Regions from separate parts of the Nocardia sp. NPDC101769 genome, predicted to be linked through region 1. Evidence: riboswitches for the same ligand, from Rfam matches in the RefSeq annotation. Region 1 holds a riboswitch; each other region holds the start of a gene.
What was found. A riboswitch is a leader RNA that binds a small molecule or an ion and turns the genes downstream of it on or off. The one in region 1 is predicted to bind S-adenosylmethionine.

Region 1 (4,204 bases):
TGCTGCACTTCCGGGATCCGCATGTGCAGGGGGCCTACGGGGTATGCCCGTTCTACGAACTGACCGGATACTGGTGCCCCGGCTGCGGAGGGTTGCGCGGGCTGCACAACCTCACCGATGGCCGGATCCTCGACGCCATCCACAGCAATGTGCTGCTGCTCCCGTTGACACTGGGCTTCATCGCCTGGTGGGGCGCCTGGGTGGTGCGCGGCTGGCGGGGCAATCCGGTGCCGCCGCGACTACCGCAGGTGCTGCCCCGGTACGCGGTGTGGGTGGCCCTGGCATTTCTCCTGGTCTTCACGGTTGTGCGGAACACACCGTGGGGTAGTTGGATCGCCCCCGTTTAGGCGGAGCATGCTCAGGGTATGAGCGATTCGCTGAAGGAACGTGTGCGGCAGAAGCTGATCCGGCAGCTCGAGGAGGATGGGCCGCCGGACCCCGATCAGGAGGACACCCGGCAGCTCTCCGTCCAGGACGACCTCGATGCGCTCGACGCGGTGGCCGAGGACGATCCACTCGTCGAAGTGCTCGCGGCCCGCTACATGGTGCCCTGACCGGTTCCCGGCCGGTTCAGAAACCGCAGGCAGCCCCGCCCTCGGCCGAACTGCCGAAGGGCCGGGTCTCGGGGACCGGGTTCCAATGTCCTTCGGTGCGAGCGTAATTCCAGGCCGGGCCGTGCGCCACCAGGGTCGCGATGGCGTCGACGAGGCGGTCGACGTCGGCGGCGGTGGTACCCAGGCCGATGCTGGCGCGCAGGGCGGCATCGACACCGAGACGGGACAGCAGCGGGTGGGCGCAGAAGCGGCCGTCGCGTACCCCGATGCCGTGCTCGGCGGAGAGGTAGGCGGCCACCTGGCCGGGCTCGAAGCCGTCGACGGTGAAGGCGACAATGCCGACCGCGTCGGTGCTGTCGCGCCAGATCCGCAGGAAGTTCACGCCCGGAACGGTTTTCAGGCCGTAGCGCAGGCGGTGGGTGAGGTACTGCTCATGCTCGATCACGGTGGTCTCGTCCAGCTCGGCGAGCGCGTCGCAGGCCGCGGCCAGCGCGGCCACACCCAGTACGTTCGGGGAGCCGGCCTCGTGGCGCTGCGGGGCGGGGGCCCATTCGACGCTGTCGGTGCTCACCGAGCGCACCGCGCCGCCGCCCGCCAGGTAGGGCGCGGCCGCGTCCAGCCAGTCCCGGCGGCCGACCAGCACGCCCGCGCCGAACGGGGCGTAGGTCTTGTGGCCGGAGAAGGCCAGGTAGTCGATGCCGGTGGTGCGCAGGTCGATTCGGCGATGCGGGGCGAGCTGGGCGGCGTCCACCAGGATGCGGGTGCCGCACTGGTGGGCGGTCCAGGCCAGCCGCTCCAGGGGCAGCAGTTCGCCGGTCACATTGGAGGCGCCCGTAACCGCCAGCAGCGCAGCGGGTTTCGAGCACAGCTCGGCGACCAGGCGCTGGATGGTCTCCTCGATGGTGTCCTCGACCGGAACCACCCGGCGGCCGCGCCGGGTCCAGGGCAGCAGGTTGGCGTGGTGCTCGACGTCCAGCACCACGGTGTCCCCGGGCACGCAGGCGGCGAGCAGGTTCAGTGAGTCCGTGGTGTTGCGGGTGAAGACCACCACCTGATCGTCGGCCGCGTTCAGGAAACGGGCGACCGAACTTCGGGCCGACTCGTAGCAGTCGGTGGAGACCCGGGAGGCGTAACCCGCGCCACGGTGCACGCTGGCGTAGTAGGGCAGCAGGTCCGTGACCCGGTCGGTGACCTGCCGCAATGCGGGTGCGCTGGCAGCGTAGTCGAAGTTGGCGTAGCCGGCCGTCCCGCCCTGGACCAGCGGAACCCGCAGGTCACAGCCGGAGACGGAGGCGAGGGCGGCACATGTCCGGTTGGCGAAAGCAGTCATCACGAAGTCCCGTCGGGTCCATGGACACGCGATCGGAAAACCGGAATCGATCGAGAGCCCGCGCTTGCCGCGCCCGGTCGGGCGTCGGCCCGGTCGTCACCCGGAGCACCCCACCGCGGCGGAGGGTTGCCGACCAGCAAGCCGGGGCTCCACGCTGGTACTCATGACCTGATTGCAGAGATTGGCAGACGCGTCGCGGGCTTGTCAACCTTGACCGGCTCGGCGTGGCGGGGTCGGACCTTCTCGGCCCAGACGCATCGTTCGAGGTCCGGAACCCGCTCGCCACCCCGGCCGACGGGCATGAGAAAGCGTTCGGTGTATTCCGCGCCGCCGACCTGTTCGAGCTCGCGCCAGCCGTATTCGGCGAGCAGTCCGGCCACCGCGCCGGGGTGCCGGCCGAAGCGCCAGATACCGTGCCCGGCAACGAATCTGCGGTAGGCGGACTCGCATCCGTCGAGGTTCGAACCGTCGAGAAAGTCCTGCCGGATGTAGCGGCCAGGCGGCAGGCGCGGGTGTCGAGGCCCGCGCCGAGCACGACCAGGGCTTCGGCGCCGTCGCGGAGGACGGCCGCGGTCCGCTCGTCGAAGTACCGCTTGCGGCAGGCCAGGCTGTTCCAGATGCCGGGATCCTGCCTGTTCATCGCCTCGCGCAGCCAGCGCCGGGTGCGTGGTCGGCGCACCGGCGGGCGCAGCCCGGCGGGCAGCATGCGGATGGCGAGATCGTCTGTGAGCAAACGATTTTCCGTGGGTTCGGCGTTCTCGGTCGCGGCGATGAGGATGGGGGCCAGGGAGGTGCCGGCGGTTTTGTCGGCCATGATGGCGCTACTCTTTCTGCATCCGACAAGTATCTGAATAAGAACAGTAGTTGCATGGATGCAGATAAATATACGCCGCTGTCACAGGGCAGCGCCGCCTTTCGTGAGTACCTGACCGCGCAGGCCGTGGTCGCCCACGTCACCGCGCAGGCGCTCGGGCTCGGCCCGACCGACTTCTTCGGGCTGAACCTGATCGCGCTGGCCGGATCCATGACCGCGGGTGAGCTGGCCGATCGGACCGGGCTGTCCACCGGCGCGGTCACCCGGCTCGTGGACCGGCTCGAGCGCGCCGGATATGTCCGGCGGGTGCCCGATCCGGCCGATCGGCGGAAGGTGGTGATCGAACCCGCGCCGGATCCGGACGGCCGGATCGACGCCGTTCTAGCGCCGCAGCGGACGCGGATGGCGGAGATGTTCGCCGATTACGGGCCGCAGCAGCTCGAGGTGCTGTTCGACTACTTCGCCCGGGCCGCCACCGCACTGCGGGAGACCGCGCACCAGCTGCAACGGCCCTGAGCGCATGTGGCGAACGGCACACCTGTTTCGGAAAAATCGTCCGAAAGTTGGATCGGGTGGGCCGCAAAGTTCGAATCGCGCGATCGTTGCTGGGGCGTATGGTTCGGAGTCGAGGTTAGGGTAGCCAAAGTGGGGTGCCCCCGACTTGACCACGAGGAGCCCGACCATGTTGGAGACCAGCACCCCGTTCTCGACGCTCATTCGCACCGCGACCGAGCAGCAGCACAACGAGGCGGAGCACTCCACGTTCATGCGCGACATGCTCGGCGGGCAGCTCGGGGTTGAGGCCTTCTACCGGTACACCGCCCAGCTCTGGTTCGTCTACGCCGCCCTCGAAAAGCACTCCGCCGCACTGGCTTCCGATCCGGTTGCGGGTCCGTTCGTCAAGCCCGAACTGGCGCGGCTGGCCTCGCTGGAGGCCGATCTGGCCCACCTCGGCGGCGCGAACTGGCGCGATGAACTGACCGCACTGCCCGCCACCGCCTCCTACGCCGCCCGCATCGAGGAGTGCGCGGGTGATTGGCCGGCCGGGTACGTCGTCCACCACTACACTCGCTACCTGGGCGATCTCTCCGGCGGCCAGGTCATTCGCGGGACCGCCGAGAAGCTGTGGAACCTGCCCAAGAAGGGCGACGGCGTGCGGTTCTACGTCTTCGAGGACATCGCCAACCCGGCCGCGTTCAAGCGCGACTATCGCGCGGCCCTCGACCAGCTTCCCCTCGACGGCCCCGAGGTCGATCGCGTACTCGACGAGGCGCGACTGGCGTTCACGATGAACACCGATCTGTTCCGTGAGCTGGGTGCGGAATTCAGCGCGCGGAACTGAAACTCGCAACCCTGAAGGTCGCCGACCCCCGTTGATCGACAGGGGCGGCGACCTTCGTCATTCCCGCGCCGCGTCGCCGGCCCTGTTCGTCGGGGGGCAGGGTCAGCGATCTCACCCTTGCGCCCGCTGCGGTGATGGGTTGCCATGGAGGGCATGAGTTTTCC
Region 2 (4,204 bases), on a different contig from region 1:
AACCGCCGAGGACCGCGCCCGGAATCGACCCCAGCCCGCCGATGGTGGCGGCCACGAACCCGGTCATGCCGACGATGCCGCCGCTGGTCGGCGAGATGTTCGAGTTGTAGAGGCCGACGAAGACGCCTGCCAGCCCACCCAGTCCGGAGGCGATGGCGAAGGCCAGCGACTGCACCCGGCCCACGCCGATGCCCATCTGTGCGGCGGCGTCCGGGTCCTGCGCGGTGGCGCGAATGGCCAGGCCGTGGCGGCTGTAGCGCAGGAAGGCCCAGAGTCCCGCCATCACCGTGAGGGTGAGGGCGAACATGACCACATCGGAGGTGCCGAACCGCACCCCGCCGACCCGGAAGTTGTTGGTGGGCAATACCTGTGGGAAGGGCCGGGTGTCGGGCCCGAACACCAGGGCGACCACGTTCTCGATGATCAGCCCGACCGCCACCGTCGCCAGCAGCGCGGCGATGGCCGGGGCTCGCCGCAGCGGCCGCACCGCCAGGATGTCGATGGCGACACCGACCAGCGCCGTCGCCGCCACCACGATGACCAGCGCGGCCCACCAGGGCACGCCGTGCTGGGCGATCAGCCACCAGCCCAGCACCGAACCGAACGCGAAGATCGAGCCGTGTGCGAAGTTGATGACATTGCCGACCCCGAAGATGAGGGTGATGCCCACGGCGATGAGCGCGTACGCATTACCGTGCACCAGACCCGCGATGAGCGTGTCCAACATCTATTTGGCGCTTCCGACCGGCACGAATTTGCCGCTGCGCAGCTCCAGCTCGATCGGCTTCACGCCGCTGGGCCGCCGCGTCTGCTGATCGAATACGAAGGTGCCCAGGCCGATTCCGTCGAAGTCCTTGATCTCACGCAGGCCCTTCAGCACGCCCTCTCGGGTGGCGCCGCCGGTCTTGGCGGCCTTCACCAGCACATTCAGCGCGTCGTAGGCGTAGACGTTGAAATCGCCGGGGTCGGTGTCGAACTTGGCGCGGAACTTGGTGACGAAGCTCTGGATCTTCGGGCTCGGATCCGACGGCGTGAAGACACCGTTGACGATGTCGCCCTCGGCCGCCGCGCCCGCCAGATCGATGAACTGCGGGGTGTTCTGGCCGGCGAAGAGCTGCCCGGTGAACCCGACATCACGCAGCTGCTTGACCACCAGCGCGCCGTCCGGGCCGTAGCCGAGGTGCACGAAGGCGTCCGCGTTGGCGTCGCGGCCCTTGATCAGCACCGGCCGGAAGTCCTGCGAATCCGGCAGGATGGCCGAGGAGTAGGCGATCTCGATGCCCTTCTCCTTGGCGAACTGCTCGAAGAATTTGAAAGCCTGCTTGCCCCAGTCGGTTTCGAGGTAGACGACGGAGACCTTCTTCGCCTTCGACCGCACCCACTCGGCATTGCGCTCCATGTACACATCCAGCGTGATGGAGGGGCTCCACGAGTAGTCGCCTGCCTTGGTGAAATCCACCGAGGAGTTGGTGAACCCGTACTGCACCAGCTTGCCGCGGTTGTACACCGGCGAGGCCGCGATGGAGGCGGGCGAGGAGAAGTCGCCGAGCTCGGCAATGATGGACTTGTCGCCCACGAACTTGGTGGCGATCGGCACCGTCTGCTTCGGATCCGACTGCGAATCCTCCCATTTCAGCGCGACCTTCTTGCCGTCGATCCCGCCCGCCGCATTGATCTCGTCCAGGGCCAGGTCGAAGCCCTGCTGCCAGAGCCGCCCGTACTCGGCCGACCCGCCCGTCTTCGGGCCCGACACCCCGAAATACACGGTGTCCGACTTGCCGTCCGACGACCCGTTCCCGCACGCCGACAAGAGCCCCGCCACCACGGTCGCCGCCGCCACACCCACCAACACCCGGAATCCACGCGACCCGGACCAGTTCCTGCTCATTACTACCTCTGTACTCGCGCACCGACACCTCGTCGGGGCATAGGGACTCGACCGCGACCGCGAAGGCGTACGGTGCGGGAAAGAGAATCGCCCGCATGGAATTCGGGCGCTGGACCTCAGCCGTTGGCCGGGCGGCATCCAGACATGGACCTGTGCTCCTTCGACTAGCGCTTGCGGGCCCGCGTGGACACCGCCTGGTCGTCACCCGGGGCACCCCACCGCCGCGCGAGGGTTGCCGATCAGCGAGCCGGGGCTCGAACATGCTGATACTCGTGACCGTGGGTAGAACGGTAGCCGCGGCCACCGCACGCTGACACCATTCGAATCACCCTGATGCCAACGACCCATCCACCGACGAGAGGAAAGCCCTTGCCACCCCTGCAAATTGCCGTCTGCGGCCCCAGCACCTGTACCGGCACCGAGTCCGCCGCCGCCCGCGAGGTGGGCCGCCTCCTCGCCGCGGCGGGTGCGACCGTGCTGTGCGGCGGCGGCTCGGGTGTGATGACCGCCGTCGCCGAGGGCGCCTCCAGCGCAGGCGGACTCGTCCTCGGCATCCGCCCCGACAGCAACCGTGACGCGGCCTGCCCCGGCCTGTCCGCGGCGATCTATACGAATATGGGCGAGGCCCGCAATGCCATCCTGGTGGCCTCGGCCGACGCGGTTATCGTCGTCGGCGGCTCGTGGGGCACCCTGTCCGAGCTGGCGCTGGCGCACCACCGCGGCATTCCCGTCGTCTCACTGCACGGCTGGCAGGTACGCGACGCCGACGGCTACGCGGTCGACGCCTCGATCCCCGCCCTCGACCCCGCCCACGCCGTGGCCCTCGCGCTCGCCCCGCCGATCTATCCGTGAACGCGTGAACCGCGCCCGGCCGGTGCGCCGAGAACGGTTGCGAATCAACCGGTTACGCGGCGAGGTGGGCGGCCAGCCAGACCGGGAACTCGGTCAGATCGCCGAGCACCACATCCGCGCCCGCGGCCGACAGCTCCTCGGCCGCATAGGGCCCGGTGGTCACCGCCACCGACACCGCGTCGGCCACCTTGGCCGCCCGCACGTCGCCGAGATGATCCCCCACATAGATCGAGGCCCCACGCTCCCGCAGCACCTCGCCCTTCTCCTCCGCCCAGGCCCCGCCGACCAATTCGTCGACCGCCAGCCCGAGATGATCGAGATGCAACTGCGCGTGCGGCCCGTTCTTCGCCGTGATCACCAGCACCCGCCCACCGGCCCGATGCACCGCCGCCAGCGCATCGACCACCCCCGGCAGATGCTCCGACGCGTGCACCGCCAGATCCGGATACAACTCCCGGTACATCGCGACGATCCCGGGCACCTCGTGCTCCGGAAACCACTGCGCCGCCTCGTGGGCCAGCGGCGGCCCGAGCCGTGACACCACCAATTCCGAATCGATCGCCACCCCGGTCCTCGCGGCCACCGCATCCCACACCGCCGCAATCCCCGGCCGCGAATCGATCAGCGTCATATCCAGGTCGAACCCGACCACCAGCCCACCGGCGACTGCACCCGAACGATCAACACGCATCCCCAGACCCTACGACCCACCCCCACCGCACCCGACCACCGTCGCACCCACTCAGGACCGTGCGCGGCGCGATACCCACCGGCCGGGCCGAACCCGAACGGTGAAGCCCGGCCGCTGAGGAGGTCCGCACCACCCGCGCTTCCCTGCGCTGCGGCATTTCGGGGATCCGGCAGGCTGTGTCGTGACGACCTGGGCCGCAGGCTCGGCCGGACGGAAATTCGCGGGCATGTCCATGCGGCCCGAATTAGGCTCGGGCGCATGCCGAGCGATCAGGGAACGCTTTTCTGTGGGACGGAGCTGGCGGCGCGGATCGAGCGGGTCGAAGCGGAGTTCATTGCGAAGGGCAGTGCGGCGGCCGCGGACCGGCTGGGAGTCGATGCGGGGTTCGTACTACCGGTGGCGGGCGGGGTGGCGTCCTTCGCCGAGGAGGGGTCGCCGCTGAACAAGGTGGCCGGGCTCGGATTCGCGGGGAGGCCCGAGGCGTCGGAACTCGACGAGATCGAGCGGTCGTTCGCGGCACGGAAGACGCCGGTGCAGGCCGAGTTCTCGCAGCTCGGCGATCCGGGTGTCGGCGAACTCCTCACCGGGCGCGGGTATCGACTGGTGTCGTTCGAGAACGTGCTCGGGCTCGAGCTCGGCGGCGAATGTGCCGCGGTGGTCGCCGACGGTGTCGACGTGAAGCCCAGTGGCGAGGACGAGTTCGACACCTGGCTGGCGGTGGTCGCGGAGGGTTTCGCGCATCCCGATACCCAGGGTGTGGCGTCGCACGAGGA
Region 3 (4,204 bases), on a different contig from region 1:
GCCTGCGGGACCTGCGCGGCAATCGAATCCACCTTGTCGGCGTGAATGCGCCCCTTCTGCTCCGGTGACAGGTCGTACGTCAGGCCGTTCACGCTGCGCGTGTCGCTGACGCCGCCATCACCCTTGCCACAGCCGCCCACCAACAGACTCAGCAGGGTGACGGCGATCAAGGCGCTGATCCGTCTGCGACGGCTCGCCAGAGACATGGGCTTTTCCTTACCTGGTGAGAACACGTCAGAGGACGTGCGCGAGAAAGGCTTTGGTGCGTGGGTGCGAAGGGTTGTCCAGCACCCGCGCGGGCGGACCATGCTCGACGATGCGGCCGGCGTCCATCAGCACCACGGTGTCGGCGACCTCGCGGGCGAAACCGATCTCGTGGGTGACGATCACCAAGGTCGAACCGCCGCGCGCCAGATCCTTGATGACATCGAGGACTTCACCGACCAGCTCGGGATCCAGCGCGGAGGTGGGCTCGTCGAACAGCACCACCTCCGGCCGCAGGGCCAGCGCCCGCGCAATGGCCACGCGCTGCTGCTGCCCACCCGACAACCGGCTCGGATACTCGTCCGCCTTGTCCGCCAGTCCGACCCGCGCCAGCAGCTCCAGCGCCTCGGCGTTCACCTCGGCCTTGGCGCGGCGCTGCGCGGCCACCGGCGCGAGCGCCACATTCTCCCGAACCGTCAGATGCGGAAAGAGATTGAAGTTCTGGAACACGAATCCGATGCGCGCCCGCTGCCGCAGAATCTCGCGCTCGTGCAACTCGTGCAGCTTGCCGCCCCTGCGCCGGTAGCCGACCAGCTCGCCGCCGACCCGCACGGTGCCGCCGTCCACCTGCTCGAGATGGTTGATGGTGCGCAGCAGCGTCGACTTGCCCGAACCCGACGGGCCCAGGATCACCGTCACCTCGCCGGGACGTACCGCCAAGTCGATACCGGAGAGCACTTCATTGCGGCCGAATGACTTTCGGATGCCGCGCAATTCGATCGCGAACTCGGTCACCGACGATCACCGGCCTTCGAACGACGCCCCTTCGAGAAATGCCGCTCGATATAGAACTGGATGACGCTCAGCACGCTGGTCAGCAGGATGTACCAGACCGTGGCCACCATGAGCAGCGGCACCACCCGGCCATTGCGGCCATAGATGACCTGCACCTGATAGAACAGCTCGGCAATCGCCATGGTCGACACGATCGAGGTGCCCTTGAAAAGGCTGATCACCTCATTGGCGGCGTTCGGGAGAATTCCGCGCATAGCCTGGGGCGCGACAATCGTGAAGAACTGCCGACGCCACGGCAGGCCCAGCGACCGGGCCGCCTCCCACTGACCCTCGTCCACCGAGATGATCCCGGCCCGGATGATCTCCGCCGAATACGCGGCCTGATGCAGCGCCAAACCGATGACGGCCGCGGTGAATCCGCTGATCACGCCATTGGTCTGGAACCGCGCGAACTCCGGCCCGAACGGAATGCCCAGCGACAGCGACTTGTACAGGTAGGCCAGATTGAACCAGAACAGCAGCTGCACGATCAGCGGGATCGAGCGGAAAGCCCAGACATAGGTCCACGAGATCGCCTGCAGCACCGGGTTCTTCGACAACCGGCCCACAGCCAGCCAGACACCGAGGAAGAAGCCCAGCAGGGTGCCCCAGAAGGTCAGCTCCAGCGTCACCTTCAAAGCCGACAACACCGACTTCGCGGTGACATATTGCGCGAAGGTTCCCCAGTCCCAGCCCGGATTGGTGATCAGCCCGTGCCCGAACTGCGCGACCAGTACCAGTGCGATCGCCGCGGTGACCCAGCGCCACGGGTGTCGGGCGCGGACGACCGGCAGATCCCCGTCGTGGTGTTCGGCTTCGGGCTCCGTCTGTGTGGGCGCCGCCAGCGTACTCATGGATTCGTCCTCCATCGGTCCCGGCGGAAGCACCCGCACCACGTGCGCGGGGGTTGCTGCGATGTCTTCGAGCCGGGTCTCTCGATCGCTCTGGATGGTGTAGACGACACTACGAATTCCGGCTGCGTATGTCGCCGATCAGGATCAACGTGAATTCAATTGCATGACAGCCATTTTCCTGAATTCCGGTGGAAACGGGGAGATCAGCCCGCGGCCTCGTCGCGCTCCGGGGCCGGGTCGTAGAGGGCGCGGAAACCGCTGCGGTGGAAGACCAGCGGCTCGGAATCGGGGTGGGTGCCGAGCCGGTGCACCCGCAGCAATACCACCGCGTGATCACCGGCCGGAACCTGCTCGTGCACCGACGTTTCCAGCCACGCCGTGGCCCCGGCGACGAACGCCGCGTTCCCGTTCCCGGCATGCAGGTCGACATTGCGGAAGCGGTCCCCGCGCCGCGAGCTCAGCCCACGCGCCGCCGGCTCCTGCTCGCTGCTGAGCAGGCTCAGGCCCAAACGGCTCGCCTGCTGCAACCGCGGCCAGGTCTCCGACGAATACTGAATGCAGATCGACACCAGCGGCGGGTCCAGGGAGACCGGCACGAAGGTGCTCGCCACCAGGCCATACGGTGTCCCGCCAATGCGTGCGCACACGGCCACCACCCCGCTGGGGAAGTGCGAAAAGGTCCGCCGCAGATCGGTCCCGTCGACCGGAGTGAGCGCGTCGGCCGCGCCGTGAATCGAGGTCAGCTCGCCCATTACCCCACTCCAGCACCGGCGCACGCGCCGCGACAGGATTGCATTCACCTCGATTGCAAGTCGGCGGCCGCGATCCTATTGCGGGACAATGCGAAACCCCGCCCGGCAGGCACCGGACGGGGTCGAGATCCTCGCGATTGTTACTTCGGCGCCTCGATGTGCGGCTGGTTGATGGTGACGAAGTAGTTGTAGGCGGCGGCAATGGCGACCGGCGCGGTCACGAAGACCTGGCCGGCCAGGGTGCCCAGGAAGCCCACGGTGCTGGCGCCGATCAGGCAGCCGGCCACCGGGCCGGCGCCGAACATGGTGGCCAGCGGAGCGGTCGCAGCGGCGAAGACGACACCACCGATGACGCAGCCGAGAGCCGCGCCACCGATACCACCGACCACAGTGCCGATGGTGGCACCGGTGGCGATGGTGTCTTTCATGCGGTTCCAGGCGGCCTGCTCACGGTCGTAGTCCGACTTCCACGGGGCCTGGTCCTCGTAGGGCAGGTTGATCGGCTTGTAGACCGCGTGATCCATGTCGTACTGCGGGGTAATGGTGGCGGTGTGGGGGTCACTGATCTGCGCGGCGATCGGGAACTCAAAGTCGTCCACCCGGAACGACAGCGGCATACCGGCCACGACGGTGCCGTTGGCTGCCTCGAGCTTCAGGTTGCCGTTCTCCACGACCAGCGAGCCGCCATCGGTGTGCAAGATGCTGCTGGTGTCGGTCCGGGTGACGGCGTAGTTGATGGCGCCGTTGTCATCGGCAGCCGGAGCGGCGTTCACGGTCCCGGCGGTGACGCCCAGGGTGGCGGCCACCAATGCCGCGGTAGCGGCGAAATTCTTGAAGCACATTTCTTTTCGTTTCCTCATCGGGCAGTCCGCAGGAATGGACCGCATGATCGAAACGGGCCGACCCGAACGAAGTATGTATCCGTGGTGCTGAGCCGGTGAACAGTTGAAATGGACAGCCCGTTCGGCCATATGGCCGAACGGGCTGTCCTGATGAGGTGGTTGCTGATGCCTATAGAGTCCCTCGCTCTTACTTCGCCGGGGTAGCGATGTGCGGCTGGTTGATGGTGGTGAAGTACTGAATCGCCGCGGCGATGGCCACCGGAGCGGTGATGAACAGCTGGCCCGCGATGGTGCCTAGGAAGCCGATGGTGCTGGCGCCGATCAGGCAGCCGGCCAGCGGGCCGGCACCGAACATGGTGGCCAGCGGAGCCGTCGCAGCGGCGAAGACGACACCACCGATGGCGCAACCGACCGCGGCGGCACCGATACCACCGACCACGGCCGCGACGGTAGCGCCGAGGGAGATGGTGTCCTTCATACGGTTCCAGGCAGCCAGCTCACGGTCGTAGTCCGACTTCCACGGGGCCTGGTCCTCGTAGGGCAGAGCGACCGGCTTGTAGACCGCATGGTCCATGTCGTACTGCGGGGTCAGGGTCGCGGTGCGGTCCGAGATCTCCGCGGCGATCGGGAACTCGAAGTCATCCACCCGGAACGACAACGGCATACCCGCCACGACGGTGCCGTTGGCGGCCTTGATCTCGAAGATGCCGTTCTCGAC
Region 4 (4,204 bases), on a different contig from region 1:
GGCCCTCTCGAATACTCGTCGGATCAGCTCAGCGCCTGGTCCAGATCATCGAGGAGGTCCTCCACATCCTCGAGCCCGATGGAGATGCGGAGCACGCCATCGGTAATCCCCACGGCCGCACGGCCTTCCGGTCCCATCGCCCGGTGGGTGGTGGTGGCCGGATGGGTGATCAGCGTCTTCGCATCGCCGAGGTTGTTGGAGATGTCGACGATGCGCAGCCGGTTGAGCACCTCGAAAGCCCGCTTCTTGGCCTCGTTCTCCTGGGCCTTCAGCTCGAAGGTGATCACCGTGCCGCCGCCGGACATCTGACGCTTGGCCAGCTCGTACTGCGGGTGCGAGGACAGGAACGGGTACTTCACCCAAGCCACCGCGGGATGGGTCTCCAGGAACCCGGCGATCTTCAGCGCGGAGTCCACCGACTGGCGCAGGCGCAGTGGCATGGTCTCCAGGCCCTTGAGCAGGGTCCACGCATTGAAGGGGCTCAGCGCCGGACCGGTGTGACGCATCAGGTTCTTCACCGGGCCGTCGATGTAGTCCCGCGGTCCGAGGATCGCGCCGCCGAGTACCCGGCCCTGGCCGTCGATGTGCTTGGTGCCCGAGTACACGGTGATGTCCGCGCCCAGGTCGAAGCCGCGCTGCAGCAGCGGGGTGGCGAAGACGTTGTCCAGCACCACCTTCGCGCCCGCCGCGTGCGCGAGATCGGAGACCGCGCGCACATCGGTGAGGGTCTGCATGGGGTTGGAGGGGGTCTCGAAGAAGACGGCCCGGGTCGGCACCGACAGCGCCTGCTCCCACTGGTCCAGGTCCTCGCCGTCGACGAAGACGGTCTCCACGCCCCAGCGCGGCAGGATCTCGTTGGCCACCACGAAGCAGGAGCCGAACAGGCTGCGCGCCGCCACCAGTCGGTCACCCGCCGAGAGCAGCGCGCCCAGGGCGGTGAAGACCGCGGACATGCCGGAGGCGGTCGCGAAACAGGCTTCCGCGCCGTCGATCAGGCGCAGCCGCTCCTCGAACATGGCGACCGTCGGGTTGCCGTAGCGGGAGTAGACGAAGTGCTCGATATCGCCGGTGAAGGACGCCTCGGCCGCCTCGGCGCTCTCGTAGACGAAACCCGAATTGAGGAACAGCGCCTCGGAGGTCTCGTCGAAGCCGGAGCGCCGGGTGCCGCCGCGCACGGCCTGCGTGGCGGGGCCGACGCCCTCGGGGAGCGGTTTGTCGAAGGAACCACCGGTGATCATGACTGCCTCCCTGCGATCCGGCCGGACACGAAACTCATGACTGACGCCAGGGCAGGCCGTCGGCGCGCCAGCCGGTGCCGCCGCGATGCCCCTGACCGTCGAGCGCACCCTCGAAGCCGTCGACCACATTGAAGGACGGGGCGATGCCGAGGGTGGTGGCGGCGGTGGCCGCGCCGATGGAGCGCTGGCCGGAGCGGCAGATGAAGATGACCGGAGCGGCCGAGTCCTGGCCGCGATCGCCGAGCGCCTGCTTCAGCTGGTCGGTGAAGCGGGTATTGGGCGTGCCGGAGACGTCCACCCACTCGATCAGCGCGGTCGGCCGGCCGATGCCGCTGGTGTCGGGCACCCCGACGAACCGCCACTCGGCCTCGGTGCGCACGTCCACCAGCACCGCATCGGGGTTGTCGCGCAACAGTTCCCACGCCTGCTTCGGCGTGATGTCACCCGCGTAGCTCACTTGTACCTCCTGTGAATCCGCACTTGCCGCACCGCTGTCCGATGCGAGGCCAGGTCGTCACCCGGAGCACCCCACCGCGGAGGAGGGTTGCCGACCAGCCAGCCGGGGCTTGACGCTGGTACTCATGACCTGAGTCGAGACTGCCGAAAAAACGGCCCCACTGTCAAACCCCGGCCGAGACTTCGGCCGTTGTCACGAATTGCAGACCAACCAGCGGGAATTCTCCCGGGTGAAGCGCCAGGTCGAGGTGGATTGAGCGCCGGAGACGGTGAAAGTGACCTGCGCCGTGGCCTTCTCGCCGTCGACGGCCGGGTCGGAGAGCTTGTCGAACGTGATGGTCCTCCCGGTCGCGGCGGCGATCTTCAGCGGCGAGGCGTTCTCGTCGAATCCCTTGCAGGACAGGGTCGGATCGTACTTGCCGGTCTCGCTACGGGACTTGATGAAGTTGCCCGCCGCCACCGAGAGCCGATCGGAATCTGTGACATTCTTCTCAACCGGCGAGACCAGCGTCGCGATCACGATGCCCAGGATCACGATCGCGATGACGCCCGCCGCGACCAGGAACGGCCACATGCTCCGGGCCTCGTCCTGGTCGATCGGAACCGATGTCTCCTCGACTGTCTCCTCGGCGTCGCTCATGGGTAGATCATGCCTGGTCGCCGCCGTCCGCCTGCCACGGCATTCCCATAGTCAGGGCCTCGGCGTTCCCACAGTTCACGGCCCTGCGCGCGAAGGGCCCCGTGCGCCATCGATAGAATCAGCAGAATTTCCGCCCCAGGCGCGGGAATAGCAAGACTACGCAGCAACGCTGCAGCGTCGGGGGCCAACGGCGGCCACCGAAGCCAGGGCGTCAACTTAGCCTAAGCTAAGAACGACGGCTGAGTTTTGACGACAAGTTAGTTTCGACCCAAAGGGTGCGCCGAAGAATGACCGAACAGAGTGCAGCGACCCGCCCGCTACGCATTGCGATCGTGGGCGCGGGCCCGGCCGGTATTTACGCCGCCGATGCCTTGATGAAGTCCGATGCCGAGGTGAGCATCGACCTCTACGAACGCATGCCCGCGCCCTTCGGCCTCATCCGCTACGGCGTCGCGCCCGACCACCCGCGCATCAAGGGCATCATCACCGCCCTGCACAAGGTCCTCGACAAGCCGCAGGTCCGCCTGCTCGGCAATATCGACTACGGCGTCGACATCACCCTCGAGGACCTGCGTCAGTTCTACGACGCGGTCATCTTCTCCACCGGCGCCAACGCCGACCGCGCCCTCGAGGTGCCCGGCATCGACCTCGACGGCTCCTACGGCGCCGCCGACTTCGTGTCCTGGTACGACGGCCACCCGGACGTGCCGCGCAGCTGGCCGCTGGACGCGGAGAAGGTCGCCGTCCTCGGTGTCGGCAACGTCGCCCTCGACGTGGCCCGCGTACTCGCCAAGACCGGCGACGAACTGCTGCCCACCGAGATCCCGCCGAACGTCTACGAGGGGCTGCAGGACAACAAGGCCCTCGAGGTCCACGTCTTCGGCCGCCGCGGACCCGCGCAGGCCAAGTTCACCCCGCTCGAACTGCGCGAACTCGACCACTCCCCGACCATCGAGGTCATCGTCGACCCCGAGGACATCGACTACGACGAGGGCTCCGAGGCCGCGCGCCGCCACTCCAAGCAGGTCGACATGATCTGCAATACGTTGGAGCAGTGGGCCATCCGCGACGTCGGCGACCGCCCGCACAAGCTGTTCCTGCACTTCTTCGAGAACCCGTCCGAGATCCTCGGCACGGACGGCAAGGTCGTGGGCCTGCGCACCGAGCGCACCCAGCTGGACGGCACCGGAAACTGCAAGGGCACCGGCGAATTCAAGGACTGGGACATCCAGGCCGTGTACCGCGCGGTCGGCTACCTGTCGCAGAACATCCCGCTGCTGCCCTTCGACGACCAGGCCGGCACCGTGCCCAACGAGGCCGGTCGCGTGCTCGTCGACGAGGATGCCGACGGCGCGGCTCGCTACATGCCCGCTACCTATGTGACCGGCTGGATCAAGCGCGGCCCGGTCGGCCTCATCGGCCACACCAAGGGCGACGCCAACGAGACCATCGCCTGCCTGCTCGACGACGCCGCGAACTTCACCCCGGCCGCGAAGCCGGAGCTGGAAGCGGTCACCGAGTTCCTCGAGGGCAAGGGCATCCCGTTCACCACCTGGGCCGGCTGGTACCGCCTCGACGCGCACGAGCGCGCCCTGGGCGAGCCGCAGGGCCGCGAGCGGGTCAAGGTCGTCGAGCGCGACGAGATGCTCGCCGCCTCCGAACCCGACAAGGTTTCCTGACCGGCTCCGGGCAAGATGTCCTGACCAGCGCCAATCCGCCTGCCGGACAAGGTTGTCCACACATGTCACCGTTCTGAGGCATGCTGATCACGTGTTCGATGCCCATCTCCACATCTTCGATCCGCGGTTCCCGCTGGTCGAGAACGAGGGCTACCTGCCCGACCCGTACACCATCGCCGCTTATCGCAAGC

Region 2: linked by a shared signal. The riboswitch ahead of ACIRRA_RS32785 (ABC transporter substrate-binding protein) and the one ahead of ACIRRA_RS02845 (aminotransferase class V-fold PLP-dependent enzyme) in region 1 are both predicted to bind S-adenosylmethionine.
Region 3: linked by a shared signal. The riboswitch ahead of ACIRRA_RS06590 (amino acid ABC transporter permease) and the one ahead of ACIRRA_RS02845 (aminotransferase class V-fold PLP-dependent enzyme) in region 1 are both predicted to bind S-adenosylmethionine.
Region 4: linked by a shared signal. The riboswitch ahead of ACIRRA_RS27135 (rhodanese-like domain-containing protein) and the one ahead of ACIRRA_RS02845 (aminotransferase class V-fold PLP-dependent enzyme) in region 1 are both predicted to bind S-adenosylmethionine.

What each region holds. Positions count from the first base shown of each region.
Region 1 is NZ_JBIWMX010000001.1:670,680-674,883, reverse strand. Features, by position in the region: gene ACIRRA_RS02855 (DUF2752 domain-containing protein) at 1-347, shown strand, start outside; gene ACIRRA_RS02850 (hypothetical protein) at 366-554, shown strand; gene ACIRRA_RS02845 (aminotransferase class V-fold PLP-dependent enzyme) at 571-1,884, opposite strand; SAM riboswitch class IV at 1,940-2,053, opposite strand; partial or broken gene ACIRRA_RS02840 (class I SAM-dependent methyltransferase) at 2,426-2,698, opposite strand; gene ACIRRA_RS02835 (MarR family winged helix-turn-helix transcriptional regulator) at 2,753-3,214, shown strand; gene ACIRRA_RS02830 (heme oxygenase (biliverdin-producing)) at 3,381-4,040, shown strand; gene ACIRRA_RS02825 (LysE family translocator) at 4,194-4,204, shown strand, end outside.
Region 2 is NZ_JBIWMX010000026.1:129,395-133,598, forward strand. Features, by position in the region: gene ACIRRA_RS32780 (ABC transporter permease) at 1-727, opposite strand, end outside; gene ACIRRA_RS32785 (ABC transporter substrate-binding protein) at 728-1,888, opposite strand; SAM riboswitch class IV at 2,051-2,166, opposite strand; gene ACIRRA_RS32790 (TIGR00725 family protein) at 2,258-2,740, shown strand; gene ACIRRA_RS32795 (HAD family hydrolase) at 2,793-3,431, opposite strand; gene ACIRRA_RS32800 (GNAT family N-acetyltransferase) at 3,690-4,204, shown strand, end outside.
Region 3 is NZ_JBIWMX010000003.1:137,932-142,135, forward strand. Features, by position in the region: gene ACIRRA_RS06580 (ABC transporter substrate-binding protein) at 1-206, opposite strand, end outside; gene ACIRRA_RS06585 (amino acid ABC transporter ATP-binding protein) at 235-999, opposite strand; gene ACIRRA_RS06590 (amino acid ABC transporter permease) at 996-1,892, opposite strand; SAM riboswitch class I at 1,901-1,993, opposite strand; gene ACIRRA_RS06595 (flavin reductase family protein) at 2,096-2,644, opposite strand; gene ACIRRA_RS06600 (hypothetical protein) at 2,785-3,486, opposite strand; gene ACIRRA_RS06605 (hypothetical protein) at 3,674-4,204, opposite strand, start outside.
Region 4 is NZ_JBIWMX010000019.1:88,984-93,187, forward strand. Features, by position in the region: gene ACIRRA_RS27130 (O-succinylhomoserine sulfhydrylase) at 24-1,238, opposite strand; gene ACIRRA_RS27135 (rhodanese-like domain-containing protein) at 1,273-1,695, opposite strand; SAM riboswitch class IV at 1,710-1,825, opposite strand; gene ACIRRA_RS27140 (hypothetical protein) at 1,888-2,334, opposite strand; gene ACIRRA_RS27145 (FAD-dependent oxidoreductase) at 2,622-4,013, shown strand; gene ACIRRA_RS27150 (amidohydrolase family protein) at 4,105-4,204, shown strand, end outside.